DNA from 3 places in the Rossellomorea sp. FM04394 genome. Region 2 is predicted to be linked to each of the others. Evidence: riboswitches for the same ligand, from Rfam matches in the RefSeq annotation. Region 2 holds a riboswitch; each other region holds the start of a gene.
The links. A riboswitch is a leader RNA that binds a small molecule or an ion and turns the genes downstream of it on or off. The one in region 2 is predicted to bind S-adenosylmethionine.

Region 1: linked by a shared signal. The riboswitch ahead of ACCB35_RS16810 (methionine ABC transporter ATP-binding protein) and the one ahead of ACCB35_RS11795 (YezD family protein) in region 2 are both predicted to bind S-adenosylmethionine.
Region 3: linked by a shared signal. The riboswitch ahead of ACCB35_RS10695 (Fur-regulated basic protein FbpA) and the one ahead of ACCB35_RS11795 (YezD family protein) in region 2 are both predicted to bind S-adenosylmethionine.

The regions. Positions count from the first base shown of each region.
Region 1 covers NZ_CP168654.1:3,323,696-3,330,151, reverse strand. The annotation lists gene ACCB35_RS16820 (glycerol-3-phosphate responsive antiterminator) at 1-131, opposite strand, end outside; gene ACCB35_RS16815 (iron-containing alcohol dehydrogenase) at 448-1,620, opposite strand; SAM riboswitch class I at 2,139-2,243, shown strand; gene ACCB35_RS16810 (methionine ABC transporter ATP-binding protein) at 2,354-3,379, shown strand; gene ACCB35_RS16805 (methionine ABC transporter permease) at 3,369-4,031, shown strand; gene ACCB35_RS16800 (MetQ/NlpA family ABC transporter substrate-binding protein) at 4,043-4,879, shown strand; gene ACCB35_RS16795 (M20 family metallopeptidase) at 4,892-6,088, shown strand.
Region 2 covers NZ_CP168654.1:2,362,336-2,368,791, forward strand. The annotation lists gene cysC (adenylyl-sulfate kinase) at 1-568, opposite strand, end outside; gene sat (sulfate adenylyltransferase) at 582-1,727, opposite strand; gene ACCB35_RS11785 (anion permease) at 1,769-2,791, opposite strand; gene ACCB35_RS11790 (phosphoadenylyl-sulfate reductase) at 2,849-3,547, opposite strand; gene ACCB35_RS11795 (YezD family protein) at 3,647-3,802, opposite strand; SAM riboswitch class I at 3,889-3,994, opposite strand; gene ACCB35_RS11800 (MaoC/PaaZ C-terminal domain-containing protein) at 4,158-4,559, opposite strand; gene ACCB35_RS11805 (MaoC family dehydratase N-terminal domain-containing protein) at 4,556-5,005, opposite strand; gene fabG (3-oxoacyl-ACP reductase FabG) at 5,027-5,785, opposite strand; gene ACCB35_RS11815 (acyl-CoA dehydrogenase family protein) at 5,807-6,456, opposite strand, start outside.
Region 3 covers NZ_CP168654.1:2,149,245-2,155,700, forward strand. The annotation lists gene spoIIP (stage II sporulation protein P) at 1-1,089, shown strand, start outside; gene ACCB35_RS10690 (TVP38/TMEM64 family protein) at 1,174-1,740, opposite strand; gene ACCB35_RS10695 (Fur-regulated basic protein FbpA) at 1,936-2,151, opposite strand; SAM riboswitch class I at 2,252-2,359, opposite strand; gene ACCB35_RS10700 (protoporphyrinogen oxidase) at 2,648-4,045, shown strand; gene ACCB35_RS10705 (NAD-dependent epimerase/dehydratase family protein) at 4,132-5,055, opposite strand; gene ACCB35_RS10710 (glycosyltransferase family 4 protein) at 5,104-6,372, opposite strand; gene ACCB35_RS10715 (hypothetical protein) at 6,402-6,456, opposite strand, start outside.

The sequences.
Region 1 (6,456 bases), 960 kb from region 2:
ATAAACGTGGTTTTACCGGCTTCCTTCAGTTTTTTCAGATACCCGTCCATTGTAATCAAATTACCGGTTAGGATGAACACGATGTTGGCGTTTGACTGTATGGCTTTGTCGAGGTCCTTTTCTTCCTTGATGGAAGCGATGACCTGGGATTGAACGATGTCGATAATGTTTGGTTTTATGACCGTGGCCCCCTTTTAATAATCTGAATAGTGTTTTTTCTTTTAGTATAGCATAGTTGTTTATGGGGGTTGAGAGGAATAAGCAAAGGTAGAGTGAAGGTCCTTCCTCTACCTTTGCTTATCGTATCTACCTACGATCACCCAAAATGCCGTAAATCGGAAAGAAAAAGAGGAAGAATAGAAGGCGGGGAAGAATCATGTTCACCAGTAAAAAGCAGAGCCCGGTAAATTCCCTAAGCTCTGCTTTGCTTATTTGTTCAATTAATCTTTACGCTTTCACTAAAGATTCCTTGCCATAGAAAGCGGCTTTAAATAGCTCTTTCATTTGTTCTTCACTAGTCTCACGTGGATTGGTGCCTGTGCATGGATCTTCCATAGCGTTTTTAGCCATTGTATCAACATGCTTGTTGAACTCTTCTTCGGATACACCGTAGTCCTGAAGGGTAGTAGCAAGACCGAGATCTTTGTTCAATTGATAGATATATTCAACAAGAGAATCAGTCAATTCGGTATCGTTATTGCCTTTCAGGTTAAGACGGCGGGCGATTTCAGCAAAGCAATCTTCCACGACCTCACGGTTAAACTGGATGACGTAAGGCAGGTAAATCGCATTGGCATAGCCATGCGGAATGCCGAACGTTGGACCACTTTTGTGGGCAAGACTGTGCACATTACCGAGTACAGCATTGGCAAAGGCCATGCCTGCCATGGCTTGAATAGTGTGCATTTTCTTAGCAGCTTCCTGGTCTCCCTGATAAGAAGCAAGAAGATTATCTTTGATCACTTCGGCTGCGCCTAGTGACAGGATATCCGTATACATTGTGCGCGGTTTCGCTACATATGCTTCGATTGAATGCGTGAATGCGTCCATACCGGTATAAGCAGCAATGTGCTTCGGCAGTTCTTTAATCATATCCGGATCGATAATGGCGACATCCGGTGTTAGTTCGAAGTCAGCAACTGGATATTTCACGTTCGTGGTTTCATCGGCAAGAACAGAAAGGTTGGATACTTCCGAACCACTTCCGCTTGTCGTCGGAATACCGGCGAATTTCGCTTTATTGCGAAGACGCGGCAGTTCGAATGGTTTAATTGCATCTTCAAAAGCAAGGTCCGGGTGCTCATAATAGAGCCAGATTGCTTTGGCAGAATCCATTGCTGATCCTCCGCCGATGCCGATTATCCAATCCGGCTGGAACTCCTCCAGGTCTTTTGCTCCTTTTTTAACCATTTCAAAGGTCGGCTCTGTATTGTAACCTTCCAATACTTTTGTTTCTATATTGGCAGCTGCCAGGTGTTCCTGTACCTTGGTGAGGTTTCCGTTACGTTTAACAGAACCTCCTCCAATAACAAGTGCGGCTTTTTTACCTTCAAAAGACCGTAACACTTCAAGTGCATTCTCTTCGAAATAAATATCGCGTGGAATGGTAAAACGACTCATAGTAAAAATAGCCTCCTTAAATTTCATTGATTGATTATCGTTTTTAGTGAAAAAATTACCCCTGCCGTTCATCAGACGGCAATGGAATGTAATATTCCCATTTCTTGAATGTATAAAACATCCAAGATTGCTCGCAAAGTATCTGGAAAGTTTCATAACGGACTTGTGGTAAGAACGAATTCACATACGAATGGAAGGTGGAAATCAGCATGGTACTTGCTCCAAATTTAAGATCTCTCCGATTTTCATAAGATGGAAATTAACTTTAAGTCTCTTTTTTAATTTCTGCTATTTTTTTGTGGTTGGGCAGAATAATAGAAATATTTTCTTCTAGTAAATTAGTGAATTGAAACGAAATGAATGTATTAGCCCAATTGAAGACTGGTTATAGTGACCCTAGTTGAATAGTCCTGCACAATACAAAATATTCAAAAACAGGTTTGACAAACCAATTCAAATCCTTTACCATTACCCTAATGCTAAAACGCATCATAACTTTAACTTAATAAAGCGATATCTTCTTATCCAGAGAGGTGGAGGGACTGGCCCTGTGATACCTCGGCAACGGGTTCTTATGAATACCGTGCCAATTCCATCAAGTCATGTGACTTGAAAGATGAGAAGAGCGGGACATATACATATTTTTGTGCCTCTCTTCTTATGAAGGGGGGCACTTTTTTATTTGAGCCATGATCGTCAACAAGAAGTATACATAGCGAAAGGAGCAAGTCTTATGATCAGAGTTCAGAATGTTACGAAAGTATTCGAGACGAAGAATGGCCCATTCACCGCTTTGAAAAATGTTTCCTTCGAAGTGAAGAAGGGAGAGATTTATGGCGTGATCGGATTCAGCGGGGCGGGGAAAAGCACGCTTGTCCGCTGTCTCAATTTTTTAGAGAAACCATCATCGGGTGATATTTTCATAGAGGGGCGCAGCCTGAAAGATCAGTCCGCAATCGATCTGAGGCAGGAGCGGCACCGCATCGGGATGATTTTTCAGCACTTCAATCTGTTTCAATCCCGGACGGTGGCAGGGAATATCGCCTATCCTCTGAAACTTGCAAAATGGCCAAAAGAAAAGATCAGCGAGAGAGTAAAGGAATTGCTCGCGTTTGTCGGACTTGAAGATAAAGCGAAGCATTACCCGGATCAACTGTCAGGAGGGCAGAAGCAAAGGGTGGGGATAGCAAGAGCCCTGGCGACGTCGCCTTCGATTCTACTCTGCGATGAAGCAACATCCGCACTTGATCCTCAGACGACGGAATCGATTCTGAATTTATTAAAGAGAATCAACGCGGAGTATGGCATTACGATTGTGATGATCACTCACGAAATGGGGGTCATCCGGGAAATCTGTGATAAGGTCGCGGTCATGGAAAATGGAGAAATCGTTGAAGAGGGAAGCGTCTTCGATATCTTCTCCAACCCGCAGACGCCAACGACGAAAAACTTTGTGAAGAGTGTCATGAATGATCAGCTGCCGGCATCGGTTCTTGACAAATTGAATGACAGCAAAGAAGGGCGCATCTGCCGCCTCATTTTCAAAGGGGATTCGACGGGCACGCCGATCCTTTCCGAAACGGCAAAGAAATTCGATGCCCACATCAATGTATTGTTCGGCCAGATCACGGAACTCCAGGGCAAGCCGTTCGGGAATCTCATCGTACAGATCATCGGCAGTAAGAACGAAACAGAAGAGATCCTGGATTATTGGAAGAACAGATTATTCGTAAGCGAGGTGGAGAAACGTGCAAGTTAATTGGGAATTATTTTGGCCAAGAATTATAGAAGCGACATGGGATACCGTGGCCATGGTGTCATTCTCCCTTTTATTTGCAACGTTGATTGGGCTTCCCCTCGGGATCATCGTCGTGGTCACGAGGAAGGGGCACTTACTTGAAAATAAAGTCGTCTTTTCCATATTGAGCAGCATCATCAACGTGTTCCGTTCGGTCCCGTTCATCATCTTGATGGTGGCCATCATCCCCTTTACAAGATTGGTAGTGGGCACATCAATCGGAACGGCGGCAGCGGTCGTGCCGCTTGTCGTATTTGCGGCACCGTATATTGCAAGACTGGTAGAGAGCGCCCTCCTTGAAGTGGAACCGGGTGTCATTGAAGCGGCGGAATCCATGGGGGCCGGGCCGTGGCAGATCATCTTCGGGATTCTCATTCCGGAAGCATTGAGTACATTGGTCCTGAATATCACGATTGCGACCATCGGCCTTGTCGGTGCATCGGCCATGGCCGGGGCAGTCGGAGGCGGTGGCCTCGGAGATCTGGCCATCGCTTACGGATATCAGCGATTTGAAACATCCGTCATGATCGTGACCGTCATCATTTTAATCGTGATGGTGCAGGGACTGCAGACAGCAGGGAATACATTATCAAAAATCATCAGGAGACGTTAGGAGAGAGGAATATGAAAAAATCAATCAGCCTGGCAAGTATCGCCATTCTATTAATTACCCTTATCTTGAGCGGCTGCTCGGGAGACAGTGCATCCGGCTCAGGTGAAAAAGAAGTCGTGAAAGTCGGAGTGAATGGATCCGGGGTGCCGATTTGGGAGTATATGAAGGAGAAAGCAGCGAAGGAAGGGATTGAAATCGAGATTGTGGAGTTTGCCGATTACGTGAGACCGAACCAGGCACTGGCCGATGGGGATATCGACCTGAACGCCTTCCAGACGATTTCGTATTTTGATTCTTTCGTGGAAGAACATAATCTGGATCTTGTACCGATCGGCTCGACGATCATCGCGCCGATGGGAATCTATTCGGAAAAATATAAATCGGTAGAAGACTTACCGAAAGGCAGTAAAGTAGCCGTTCCTCAAGAGGCAACGAACCTTGGCCGTGCCCTTCTCCTACTGGAGGAAGCAGGTTTGGTACAACTGAAAGAAGGATTTGATCAGTCACAGGGTCTCGAAGCCATTAAAGAAAACCCTAAAAACCTTGAATTCACACCGGTCGTCGCTGCCCAGACACCGAGGGTACTCCCGGATGTTGCGGCATCGATCATCAATAATGGCGTGGCTGTTGAAGCAGGGTTCATTCCGGTTGATGACAGCATCTATATCGAAGGGGCGGAATCCAAGCCGTTCATCAATATCATCGCGGCGCAGGAAAAAGAGAAAGACAATAAGACCTTTAAAAAGATCGTTGAGCTCTATCAGGAAGATGACGTAGCAGAACATATCAAGAAAACATACAAAGATTCCCTGATCCCGACATTCGTGCCGGTCAGTGAATTGCATTAGGAGGGAAAAGAGATGAGTCAACCAGCAGCGATTGCCGATCGTAAAAACAACATCCTCTCGGCAGTAGATCAACTGGCTGTGAAACTCGTGTCGACCAGCCATCAGATCCACGACAAACCTGAAATCGGAAACGAAGAGTTCTTTGCTTCAGAAACCTTGACCACCCTCCTTGCAGCCAATGGGTTCTCCATTGAAAGGGGAGTGGCGGGACATGAGACTTCCTTTGTGGCACGCAAACATTCAGGGAAAGAAGGGCCGGTCATCGGCTACCTGGCTGAGTATGACGCCCTGCCTGGACTCGGTCACGCCTGCGGTCACAATATCATCGGGACGGCAAGCTGCGGGGCGGCCATCGCCCTGTCGTCCGTACTCGATGAAACAGGAGGGGAAGTGGTCGTGTTCGGGACTCCTGCCGAGGAAGGCGGTCCGAACGGAAGTGCGAAGGGCAGTTTTGTAAAGGCAGGCTTGTTCGAAGGAGTGGATGCCTGCATGATGGTTCATCCGTTCAACCGTACAACGCAGACAGGGAAAACCCTTGCGGTGGACCCTCTTGATTTCGAATTCAAAGGAAGGTCTGCCCATGCGGCAGCTTCCCCTGAAGACGGCATCAATGCCCTTGATGGTGTGATCCAGCTGTTCAACGGCATTAACGCCCTTCGCCAGCACGTGACCGATGATGTCAGGATCCACGGCATCATCACCCACGGCGGGGACGCACCCAATATCGTCCCTGACTATGCAAAAGCCCGCTTCTATATACGTGCTGCAACCAGGGAAGCATGCAATGAAGTCACGAAGAAAGTGAAAGCCATCGCTGAGGGATCGGCACTTGCCACGGGGACAGAACTGAATGTTATCAAAATCCAAAATGAAGTGGATCACTTTCAGCTCAACCGCCGTTTCGATCAAGTATTCCAGCGCTCCATCGAGTCACTGGGGGAATACTTCGACGATACAGAACGAAAGGGACTCGGTTCCTCCGATGCCGGAAACGTCAGCCGGGTGGTCCCGACCATCCACCCCTACATCAAAATCGGCCCCGAATCCCTCGTCGTCCACACGAACGAATTCAGGGAAGCGGCTAAATCCACCGAGGGTGACCGTGCGCTTGTCATCGGGGCTAAGGCACTTGCGCTGACAGGGTATGAACTGCTGACGGATAAGCAGCTTTTAGAGGAAATATGGGAAGAGTTCGGTACAAGTCAATAAGGATGAGAAGACAGCCAGATGAGGGCTGTCTTTTTTGTGAGAGAGCTTGCCCTTTATAGGAGAATCGGTGACGGTAAAATAAGCGGAGTTATTCCGGTTATATTGTGAATGGAACTTATTTTCGGGGGAAATAAGCGGAGGTTTTCCGCTTATAAATAGAAAAATCACCTATTTTTGTACTTTTTGAGTAAATAGGCGGAATTTTTCCGTCTATTTCAGCCATTTTTCTATTAAATTACTAATTAACGGGAATTTTTCCGTCTATTTAACAGAACTAAAAAATCTGATACATAAGTAACCAAACGCTTGGTTTATAATTTCAAAAATATAGATAAAATGCTTATTCCTCCAAAGGGGGATTGCTCAAT
Region 2 (6,456 bases):
AGTGCTCCACGCATTCTTCAATTGAATATTTCTCCGTATCCAATACCACTTCCGGTTTTTCAGGTGCTTCATAAGGAGCACTGATTCCTGTAAAATGAGTGATTTCCTCTTTTCGTGCTTTTTTGTACAAGCCTTTTGGATCGCGCTTTTCACATTCTTCTAAAGAACAATGCACATAAACTTCGATAAATTCATCCTTCTCCACTAAATTTCGTACGAGAGCACGGTCTTCCCTGTATGGTGAAATAAAGGCTGTCAGGACAATTTGACCGCTGTCGATGAAAAGTTTGGACACTTCGCCGATCCTCCTGATATTCTCCTTGCGATCTTCTTCCTTAAATCCCAAATCATGATTTAATCCGTGACGGACATTATCCCCGTCCAGAACATAGACCTGATTTCCTTGTTCGAAAAGGGAGTGGGCCAATGCATTGGCAACAGTCGATTTCCCTGAAGCGGATAAACCCGTGAACCACAAAATAAAACTTTCATGTCCATTTTTTTTACGTCTCTCCTGTTTCGTTACTGACGTTTCATGCCATACGACGTTTTCTGTTTTTTCACTCAACCCGGTACCCTCCTTAAGTCGTTTGTCCCGCTTCTTGTTTTAGACCTTTAATCAACACTTCGATCACTTCAGGGCGACTGAACGTCGAAGGGGGGACCTCCCCGTTACGGAGCATTCCTCTCACTTTTGTCCCTGATAATATAACGTGATCGCTCTTATCATGAGGACAGGTCTTCGTAGTTGCCATCCCTTCGCACCTCTCACAATAAAAACTGTGCTCGAAGCGGAGAGGGGTGATCCCTATCTCTTCTTTACTGAACTGATCAAATATTTTCTGTGCATCATAGGTACCATAATAATCACCGACACCTGCATGATCTCTCCCGACGATGAAATGCGTGCATCCATAATTTTTCCGTACCAGTGCATGGAAGATGGCTTCCCTTGGACCTGCATACCTCATGGCAGCAGGGAAGACTCCTAAAAACACACGATCTTTAGGGTAATAGTTCTGTAACAGAACTTCATAGCTCTCCATCCTGATGCCCGCTGAGATATCATCTGCCTTTGTTTCGCCAACCAGTGGATTTAAGAAGAGTGCATCCACGGTTTCCAATGCCGTTTTCTGAATATACTCATGGGCCCTGTGAACAGGATTTCTCGTTTGGAAACCGACAATCGTTTTCCATCCCCTTTCCTTGAACAATTTTCTCGTTTCACTTGGGTCGAATGTATACTCGTTGAACGTTTTGGAAGGACGTTTAATCAGGCTGATTTTCCCACCTACGTACACATCTCCCCGTTGGAATAATTTCTTGACACCTGGATGGACCGGATCGGTCGTTCCGTATACGAGAAGGGCTTCTTTCTGTTTGTCCGGTTCATAAATATCCTTAACTTCAATGAGGCCATATGTTTCTCCCTTATAAACAAGGCGGCTCTTTAAGCCTTTCTTTACGTCTCCTGCTTTTTCTTTTGCAATGGGCAGGGTAATCGGGATGCTCCACACATTGCCATTCTGCAAACGTAAACTTTCCACTACATGTTGATAATCAACTTCGGTCAAGAATCCATTTATAGGGCTGTATGCACCTATTCCAATGAGTTCCAGATCACTTAACGCGATTTCGTCTAATGGGATCTCATGTAGAATATCCTCATAGGGTTCTTCTGGTAAATACGATTGAACAAGCGTTCCTCCGTGGGGCTGTAAACTCATCATTTATCCTCCTTAACATATTGTTTTACTCGGAATTCAGATTAAATTCCGCCTCCGTCTTCGTGAACGGATCGCCTTTCTTCATTGATCACTCGCACGAGGGATAGTGCTCCCACAGTTGCGATAATGACGCTTATTGGAACAACGACCGAATACAGATCGCTATCGATCACGAGCTTTACTAGAAAATATGAAATACTAAGTGAAATCAGGGGTGAAACCACCCATATTTTAACGATTTTTTTGACGATTTTCTTTTGCAGCATATGTTTGCCGTTCTTCGCCATCCCGATGCCTATGATAGAGGATGAAGTAACCTGAGTGAGCGGGATCGGTAATCCATACAGTGAGCTCACCATCACTAGGATCGCTCCTGTAGAGGAAATGACAATTCCTTCCGCTTTTGAATAGTGTGTAATTTTTTTTCCGTTTGTTTCCACTACTTTTTTGCCAAGTAAGATCGCTCCGAGGGCAACGAATAGACCACCCAGCCATATCCCCCGGGATGGAGACAGTAAACCCGCACCCACCAATGGACCGACGGCGTTGGCTACATTGTTCATCCCTGCCGAAAAGGCTTCAAAGAACCCGGCGATGATCAAAAGGTACGCAAGCCACCTTTTTTCAAAATGGAAACCGCGCTTTTCAAGTTTTACTAAACCTATACCGAATACCCATGTAACCCCTAAGGCAATGACCGGGACAATCACCCAGAATGACATGATCGTTAAAAGTGATTTCACATAAAGAACTTGATATGCGACTCCGACTCCTACAACCGCTCCGACCGTCACTTCACTTGTAGACAGCGGAATTCCTATCACATTTGCCAGAAACAAGGATATGGTGGCGGATGACAAAATGATGACCACAATTTTGATGGAAAGTAAATGCTGCGGGATAATCCCTGAACTAATGGTTTTAACAACCTCTCCACCACCTAAAACCGCCCCGCTAAGGACACCTCCAGCGCAGATCCATAGTGCTACCCTGATATTCTTTATGGCTCCTGCACCATACGCAACCCCCATCGATGCTGCCGCTCCGCTGGCACCAATGTTCATAGCAAAGAACAAACTTATGATCAGGGCGAATATTTCAAGCAAAGAATATCACCTCTTTTAATGAAGACCGCATTCGGTTTTACCTTTTCCTTTCCATCTTCCGGAGCGGAGATCATTGATGTCTAAGGCTTGTGTTGTACAATGGAAGCATCCGATACTCGGATACCCCTGATCATGAAGTGGATTATAGGATAGGTTATGCTTATGGACATACCTCCAAATTTCCTTCCACGTCCAGTGAATTAAAGGACAAATCTTAATGGATTGAAACTTTTCATCCTTATTGATGAATTCAACCTGACTTCTTGTAGATGATTGTTCTCTTCTTAACCCTGAAATCCAAGCATTTCCTTTGGATAAGGAATCTTTTAGAGGGTCAAGCTTTCGAATTTGACAGCATTGATTGGGGTTTTTCTCCCACAACTTATCTCCATAAGTTTCTGCTTGTTCTTGGAGCGTTAATTCAGGCTTTTTCATATGAATGGTGAGACCAGGATACTTCTGCTTCACCTTTTCAATCGTTTCGTAGGTTTCCTTGAAATGAACTCCTGTATCAAGAAATACAATGGTTGCTTTCGGCTGTACTTTGGTAAGGAGATCGATTAATACGATCCCTTCAATGCCAAAACTGCATGCATAGACGACACTTTCACCATAATGGTCATACGTCCACTCGAGAACATTTAACGCTCCTTTATAGACCTGATCAATTTCAAATTCGATGGATGGTTTTTTCCAAGTTTGATAAGTTAACATGATACACCCCTTTCCCGCTCATCCAAACAAAAAGAGGCGATAACAAGATATAGGGATTTCCTTTATCTCTGTTATGCGCCTCTAGTTTGTCTAGTCAGCTTATTTAATTCGCACTTTCTCGTTTTTCTCCAATTGAATGACTTTACCGTCCTGGACCACAATGGTAATCGACCCGAAACTCATCGTCTTCAACATCGAAGTGATCTTTTCGACTACTACATCATACTCTGCTTCTTGATTTTTTTCTTTAGTCACATGATTCCCCCAATTTTTATCTTATCCAGAAAAATCATGAATGAAAAAAACAACCCTCCATTTTGGAAAGTTGTTCAGGTAAGGATACCTTATCTTCCAAAATGACTTCACATTTTGCTGGAATTAGCACCTTACATAACGTAGGTTGCTGGGTTTCGCGGGGCCAGATCCCTCCACCACTCTGGATAAGAGTTATTAATTTTAATATTCTAAATAATATCATATTCTACGGGGAAGTCAACCCGAGTTTTTCCATCGGATTTGTGTCTTTTTACTTATTTTTCTTGCAAAGCCTTCATTCTCTTTATTTCTATTCGCTTTATGAACGCTATAGGACACTATTTTACCCCGGTGATCAAAATAATTGAATCATTAATTTACCTTCGAGCACTTTCTTCTGGTCCTGGTTGACCGCAAAGACTTTAAAATGTAAAAGATCATCCTGTTTCTCTGATACTTCTGCCTTCAATGTAATGACATCGTTCAATACAACCATTCCTTTAAACCGGACGGTGTACTCTTTGATATATCCTTCTTCAAAATAATCACTAAAAAGCTTGGAGACATTACCCATCGTCCACATGCCATGGGCAATAACCCCTGGAAGACCCAATTTATGTGCCTCATCATCGATTGTATGAATGGGGTTATAATCCCCAGATGCTCCTGCGTATTTGATTAAGTCGATTCTCGAGACTGGAGCTAATTCAACAATGGGAAGCGTTTCACCTATATTTAAGGATGATAGTGTAGTCATATTCCCAACCTCTCTCTAACCGCTTCTGTGATGATGACAATCGCCTCGGATGTGAAAATCCTTTTCCCTCCTGATTCTTCACCGATGTCTTCTATTACAAGAAAACCAAGTGTTCCACCCGAACCTTTCCGTTCATAGTAATCTTTTATTTTCGTGTAACACCGAATGCATTCCCCGACCTTCAGTGGTCTTTCATAGTGAAATGATTGTTCACCATGAATTAACCCGACGTTTGGTAAATGAAAACCTTCAATCGTTCCATAGTCGAGCACTCTGGGAAAAGTGGGGGGAGCGATATTCCCCCTGTATCTGGATCGTCTTCCTGCTTCTTCATCAACATAAATGGGGTTGAGATCACCGATGGCTTCGGCAAATTTACGTACTGCTCCTTTTTCCACATAGTTTTCTACGGAAGTTGAGCGCTTACCAATATAAGATTGAAACATATCCTTCACCTCTTTCTCCCTTTAGGCTTTCGGCCCGCCAGCTACGTAGAGGACTTGACCGTTAACGAATGACGAGCTTTCATCCGCGAAAAACGCCACTGCATTCGCTATATCTTCCGGCTGCCCGCTTCTTCCTACGGGAATTCCTTGAAGACTCGCTTCCACCAGTTGTTCAAAGGGTATTCCGATCCGCTTCGCCGTTTCCCTGGTCATTTCCGTTTCGATGAATCCGGGGGCGACTGCATTGGTCGTAATCCCACGTGGACCAAGCTCAATAGCCAGAGTTTTCGTCAAACCTTGAAGGCCGGCTTTAGCCGTGGCATAATTTGCCTGTCCGCGGTTACCCAGTGCAGAAGTAGACGAGATATTAATAATACGACCATACTTGTTCTTTACCATATAACCTTGCGCTGCCTTCGCTACGTTAAATGATCCTTTCAAATGCACATCCATGACCGTTTGCCAGTCGTTATCGGTCATTTTAAATAGCAAATTGTCTCTGATGACTCCTGCATTGTTGACGGCAATATCAACGGAGCCGAAAGTTTCATAGACTTCTTTAATGGCCTCTTCTACTTCTTGGGATTCTACTACATTCGCAACTTTTGTATATATTTCATACTCTCTTAATTCCTCACTGACTTCCATCAACGCCACTTCATCCACGTCAATGATGGCAACCTTTGCCCCCTCTTCTGCAAAGAGATTTGCAATCGCTTTACCGATCCCCCGGCTCCCGCCTGTTACTAAAGCTACTTTTCCTCTGAATCTATTACCCATTCACATTACCTCCCCATCGCTTTAAACAAATTGGCCCACTTTCACATGCCCTTTTAATAGATTCCGTGAAATGATCAGTTTTTGAATTTCATCCGTACCATCATAAATCCGCCACAACCTTGCTTCACGATACCAGCGTTCGATGGGAAGCTCTCTTGTGTAGCCCATCCCTCCGTGAATTTGAAGGACCCGATCCACTACCCGATTGCCCATATTCGATCCGTACAGCTTGGCAATCGATGCAACATGGCGATTATCTTCTCCTTGATCCAGCGTGAATGCTGCATTTAGCACAAGCCATCTGGCAGCTTCAATTTCCACGGCAGAGTCAGCGATCTGCCATTGAATCGCTTGTCTATCCGCGATTGGCTTTCCAAATGTCTCCCTTTCCTTTGAATAGTCGATCGCCATTTGAAGTAAGCGTTCCGCTGCCCCTACCGCTTGTGCCCCTACAATCCACCGTGCGAACCCGATCCATTCCAGGCCCAGATTGTAGCCACCATCGATTTCACCCAGAATATTTTCCTCAGGCACCCGCACGTCATCAAAAAACAGACTGGCCGGTCCCCATTCCCCCATGGTATGAATGTATTCAGATGTCCATCCCATGCTACGATCGGCAATAAAACAGGTTACTCCGTCCCGACCCGTCCGCCGATGCTTTTCCTTAT
Region 3 (6,456 bases), 210 kb from region 2:
GTATTGATCGGTATTGTCCTCATGTACTTGACCGTATGGTTGATCTCATCAACTGCCATTAAATTGAGGGTGGATAGTTTACTGTATTCATCAATGTCGGAACTAGTACCGAAGGAAACGTTTCTTATGTTGTTGTCACAGGAAATGACAGGATTGCGGGTTACGAATGAGGCAGCATTAAACAATGATTTTGATTGGTTGGAAAGTGTCACCAATGTTTCACTCCTTGATCCGCGAAGTTTATTTGGACGGGAAATCCCAGGAATCGAAAATTATCATACTCACATAGCCGTTGCGGGGAAGGGGACTGACATTACGAACCTCCCAAATGAATCACCGGCTCCAACAGAAGATCAGTTGAAGGATCAGGAAATCGATCAGAGCCAAATTGATCAGGCAAACAACAATTCAGGAGACGGAGTTCAAGAGATTGATGAAAAATCCGTCTACATCTATCATTCACACAGCTGGGAAGCGTTCAGCCCGCTAATTAAAAATAACGATTCGAAAGATCCAGCGAGTACCAACGAGAAGGTTAACGTCATTGCTGTAGGGTCCAAATTAAAGCAAGAGCTTGAAGCTAGGGGGATTGGGGCAGTTCAGGATAAGACAGATGTAAACAAAGCACTTAAAGACAAGTCATGGACATATTTTGAATCCTATCAGTTATCAAGAGGACTAGTACAGGAAGCCATCGCCCAAAACGATGACTTAACGTACTTGATCGATATCCATAGGGATTCTCAGCCACGGAGCATCACTACCAAAACCATTAACGGCAAAAACTATGCCCGCTTATTTTTCATAGTGGGAAAAGAAAACAAAAACTTCGAAAAGAATCTGAAAATCGCGAAAGAGTTGAATGCTAAGTTAGAAGAAAAGTATCCCGGCATCAGCCGCGGAGTCTTTATCAAAACAAGAGCAGAAGGCAATGGGGTGTATAACCAGGATCTAACAGAGCGAGCCATGCTTCTTGAGTTTGGTGGAGTGGAAAATAATTTAGTAGAACTGTATAACTCAACAGAAGCATTTGCGGAGATCTTTGCAGAATATTACAAAAAGGATGCCGTCGAGGTGAATGGACAATAAGTAATCAAGAAAAAAGACGTTGGCCGTGTGGTAGACGTCTTTTTTCCTATCCTTGAATAGAGTGGATTCTTGGAATGGCCAAAATCATAATCTTTTCATTCTCCAACGATATCCCAAATAAATCATCCCGATCACCACTGAACCCGCCAACAAAATAACCGTGCCCTTATCCGCATCCAACACATTCACCACCACGAATGCCTCAATTAACAACGAAGGAATCTTTCCCACAGAACTGATCACGGAAAAGGCCACAATTGAAATAGAGCTAAAGGCAGCCGCAACGGTTACCACACTTGAAGGCACAAATGGAACCATACGAAAGAAGAATAGAAGAAATATCCATTCCGTACCAGACGCTTCTTTTAATTTAAAAAAATATTTGTTTGACAGAATCTGATCAATACGGGCAAACTTAATTCCTTTTCGATATAAATAAAAACTAACAATGGCTCCTAATGATTCACCAAGTATGGAAACCCCGATTCCAGGCAACAACCCGAATACGGAAATGTTAAAGGCCGTCAAGAAGACACTCGGCAGAAAACCAAGAATACTGATGACAACATTTATGAAAATACTGATAAAAAAGAGAGACCAACTATCGAGGCCGGTGAATTCGTTCACAAAATGCTGCAGATTGAGGGTCATAGGGTGTATTCCTTCATATGAGAGTGGATTATCATGGAAATATATGTAGTTACATCTAAAACAATCCCATGTCATTTTAGAAAAAGTCTGGACACTTGTCAATGAAACATGAGGAAGAACTGCAAATACCATGATCATGACCATTTGAATGAAACTCAGGAAGCCCCAAACCACTTCCACGGATTGGGGCTCTTGTCAGCTTGTTAACTTTGCACAGTTTTTCCATTGAATCGAGCCTATATCGCTGTGCGGATGGCTTTCATTCTGAATGTATTTAAATTCGTCCTCTAGTTCCTGAAGGGTCAACTCGAATAGCTGTTTGTTTCCTTTTTTGAAAATGTTATGGGCTATCAATTTGTTAATTAATTCATTTCGTCGATTATGAATTGCATCCTGTAGGGTTTTCCCCATTGTGATCACTCCTCTTATAATGTAAACGAGTTGAGGAAGGGTCATTAAAAAAAGCCCGCTTCCCAGTAGATAAGAAGAAGGCTTAATGCAACAAAACTTCAACTCATCTTCCAAGCAAATTGCTTGTGGAATTAGCACAGTGTTCTATGGTATAGAATCTGTTGCTGAGGCATCATCGGGCCATTCCCTCTGCCTCTCTGGATAAGTGTATATAGTCGTAATGAATTACATTCATTATATAGTTGAGTATTCATAGTTGTCAACTTGGTATTAATATAAAATGTGCATAATTAAAGGTAGAATAGGATGTTGAGAGTAAGGTGAAGGAAGAATTGAATGATGAAAAAAACGGTCCAGCCTTGCAGATTATGCTCCTAATTCAGCCTACACCCCTTTATTCACGATACCTTTTCTCAATTCAGACACAGATTTTTTTTCTAATCAACAAAAAACATGATAACCTGTATACATAAACGCAATTATTGGAGTGAATCGTATGAAGACAGTCGTTGTCGTAGGTGGAGGAATTACAGGATTAACAGTGCTGTACCATCTTCAAAAAATGTCCAAAGAACGAGAAATAGATATCAAGTTAATACTCATCGAGCGTGATCACCAGCTTGGCGGCAAGATCAGAAGTGTAAGAGAAGCGGAATTCATTATGGAAGCAGGAGCGGATTCCATTGTGGCCCGTAATGAAGGGGTTCTCCCTTTAGTTGATGAACTGCACCTTAGAGATGAACTTGTCTATAATGAAACAGGCATATCCTACATATATACCAATGGCGAATTGCATAGGATTCCGCATGACACGATTTTTGGAATTCCCATGACCGTTGAGTCTCTTCACAAGAGTACCTTGGTGTCGGATGAAGGTAAGAATGCAGCACTTAAAGACCTTGAAACTAAAAATACACAATTTACAAAAGAAAGTTCAATCGGTGAATTTCTAGAAGCATTCCTGGGTAAGGAATTGGTAGAGAATCAGGTGGCGCCGGTATTGTCAGGGGTCTATTCTGGGAATTTGCATAAACTCACCATGGCTTCGACCCTCCCATACTTACTTGATTATAAAAATGAATACGGAAGTATTATCAAAGGTTTATCTAAAAACAAACAAAAATTCCAAGGGACCTCCAGTAAAAAATTCATCTCGTTTAAAAATGGGTTATCAACCATCATCGAACGTTTAGAAGAAAAATGCTCCAGTACGACAATATTAAAGGGAGTAGAAACAACTAAGCTCCAAAAAACAGGAGACAAATATGTGCTGACTCTTGGTGGTCAAGGTAGCATTCAAGCGGATTATGTGGTATTCGCAACACCTCATGATGTAACCCAAAAGATTCTGACCCATGAAAAACTTGAACCTGATTTTAATAAACTGAAAAACTCTTCACTCATTTCGATCTACCTCGGGTTTAATATTCCAGATGAGGAACTTCCTGCTGATGGCACTGGTTTCATCGTCTCAAAAGGCAGCGAATTAAAATGTGATGCATGCACATGGACGAGCCGGAAGTGGAAGCATACGTCCAGTAACCAAAACCTTTTATTGAGACTTTTTTACAAAAGCACAAACCCTCACTATAAAGAGTTGAAAGAATTTAGTGAGGCAGAACTTGTGAGCACGGCACTCGATGATATCAGGAAAAGTATCGGGATAAACGGAGATCCGATTTCTGTAGAAGTGACGAATTGGAAAGACCTAATGCCAAACTATCATCTTGAACACAGTCGGTCTGTTCAATCGTTAGATGAAACTCTCGCAACCGAACTACCACGTGTCAAGCTGGCCGGAGCATCGTATTTTGGAGTGGGCATAGGTGCGTGTATTAAAAATGGAAAGGAAACAGCTGAATGGATTGTAGATAGGTTGGGGAAGAATGTTTGATTTAGAAATTCAACATTTTCATTTTTGAGAGTAAGATAACTAAAGAAGGAAAAGAGCCTGAGCTTATCCAGGTTCTTTTCCTTTACTTATTTAACATTATAATTGTTTTTGAAATAATCCACTGTTTTCTCTAATCCAGAGATCAGATTATAATTTGGTTCCCACTTTAGATTGTCTAGCGCTTTTGCATTTGATAGGTGACTGTTTAGAATATCTCCTTCACGTTTCGGTTTGTAGTCAGGAGTCAGGGAAGAGTGAAGTTGGTTCGATAGTAGTGTGCAGAGAAGGTTGACGGATGTTTGGGTGCTGGTGCCGATATTGATGATTTGGTTGTCTGCATTTGTGATGGCAAGAAGATTTGCCCGTGCTACGTCATCTACGAAAACAAAGTCGCGTGTCTGGTTACCATCTCCAAAAATGACAGGTGCTTCGTTGCGTAATAATTGTTCAATAAAAATGCTTATTACTCCGCCTTCCCCATCCGAGCGTTGCCTGGGTCCGTAAACATTTGCGTAACGCAGTATGGTGTATGGAAGATCATTGAGCCTATTAAATAGCTTGATATAGGTTTCAGATACTAATTTTGAGGTGCCGTAAAAGGAAATTGGGCTAGTAGGACTATCTTCATGAATAACCTCACTTGTATAACCATATACTGCACTTGAAGAGGAGAAGATGAACTTTTTTACACCGTATTTGGTGCAGTACTCCAACAACTTTACGGTACCTAATACATTGACAGCCGCATCTTCTGCAGGACTTTCCAGTGATTTGGCTACGCTGACTTGGGCTGCGAGGTGCATGACGACGTCAGGTTGTTCTTTCTTGAAAAGCCTTTCAATTTTATCGGATAATAGGCTTTTTCGATATATTTTGACTCCACGTGGCACGTTTTCTTCCCTGCCATTAGAGAAGTTGTCTAAAACAATCGGGGTATGACCTTCAGCGAGCAGTAAATCTACGAGTTGTGAGCCGATGAATCCGGCACCGCCTGTGACTAAAACCTTCATATATGATCCTGGATCAGTTTATTCTCCCTCAAGATGAGTCTCCTTTCTTCATAAATATGTTTGATAGATCTGTTCAATTTTTCTCGTCATTACTTGGCTGGTTAAGTGTTTACGAGCATAGGATTCAGCAGCGTCAGCAAAACGTTCGCGTTCTTCCTTATTCGTAATGAAACGCTTTATTGCATGTGCAAGTTGTTCAATGTTACCAGGTTCACAAAGGATGCCCGTTTCTTCATGCTGAACCATTTCCGGGATTCCGCCACATGTTGTGGAGATGACCGCTTGCCGGGAAAACATCGCTTCCATGACAGATAGCGGAAAGTTATCATTTACAGTTGCTAACACATAGATGTCTGACATTGAAAGAATAGAGGGTATATCATGACGTTTTCCAAAAAAGATTACGTTATTTAGCTTAAGTTCTTTCGCTTGTTCCATCAGTTTTTCTTTCATGACACCATCCCCGACAATCCATACTTCTACATTAGTCAGGTGTTCACGAAGCTTGGACAATGCTTCTAAGAGAATTCCATGACCTTTACGAGGGGACAGTCGGGAGACACACGTCAGGATAATGTTTTCATGATTTTTATGAGGAACTGGTTTAAAATCTATGCCCGTATGAACGGTGGTCATCCTGTCATCTTTTGCACCGAAATCCATTAAGTTAGGTCGAAAGGAATCTGCGATCATTACAATTTCAGTACTTGCCTTTATACCTACTTTCTCAAGTTCAGTAAAATAAGCTTCTTCGATGGATCCTTTCTGAATTTTGTCGAATTTCAAACGGCTTTTCGTAAAGAACCCGTGGGGCGTAAAGAGTAAAGGTTTTTGGTACGTTTGGTTCAAATGACCGAGAATGAAAATAGCAAATAGGTCTTGAGCGTGAATGATGTCATATTGCTGGAGATTTTTTTCTTTGAGAAACAGTTCGAATACATGGAGGTAGCTAAGGTTTTTAATGATTTTTTCATTGACGATTCCGTAGCGGTTGAGCATAAAGTAACGGGCTTCAGAGGCAGCTTGTGGAATCCATTCATCAAGCTGTTCTGAAGTCATGTGGTTAGGCGCTAGTACATCTACACTATGACCGATGTCTTCAAATCCTTTTTTAATAGAGGTAATGTAGTGAGACAATCCACCTGTATGAGGGTATTGAAAAAATGTGACGTATAAGATTTTCATTGGTTTTGAATCGTCACCTCTTGTTTTCTGACCGAATGGTTGGAGGGTGAGAGACTCCTCATAGTCTCTTGCCACTCCATAATACTGATCCATTATGGCCAGAAGAGAGGGGTGAATGTTGAGTGAGGGCATACGACTCAAATTTTCTCATCCTTTCGTTTCTATTTATAGATACCCAGTTCACTTCCCCAAGTTGATATTTTTTCTAAATGGTAG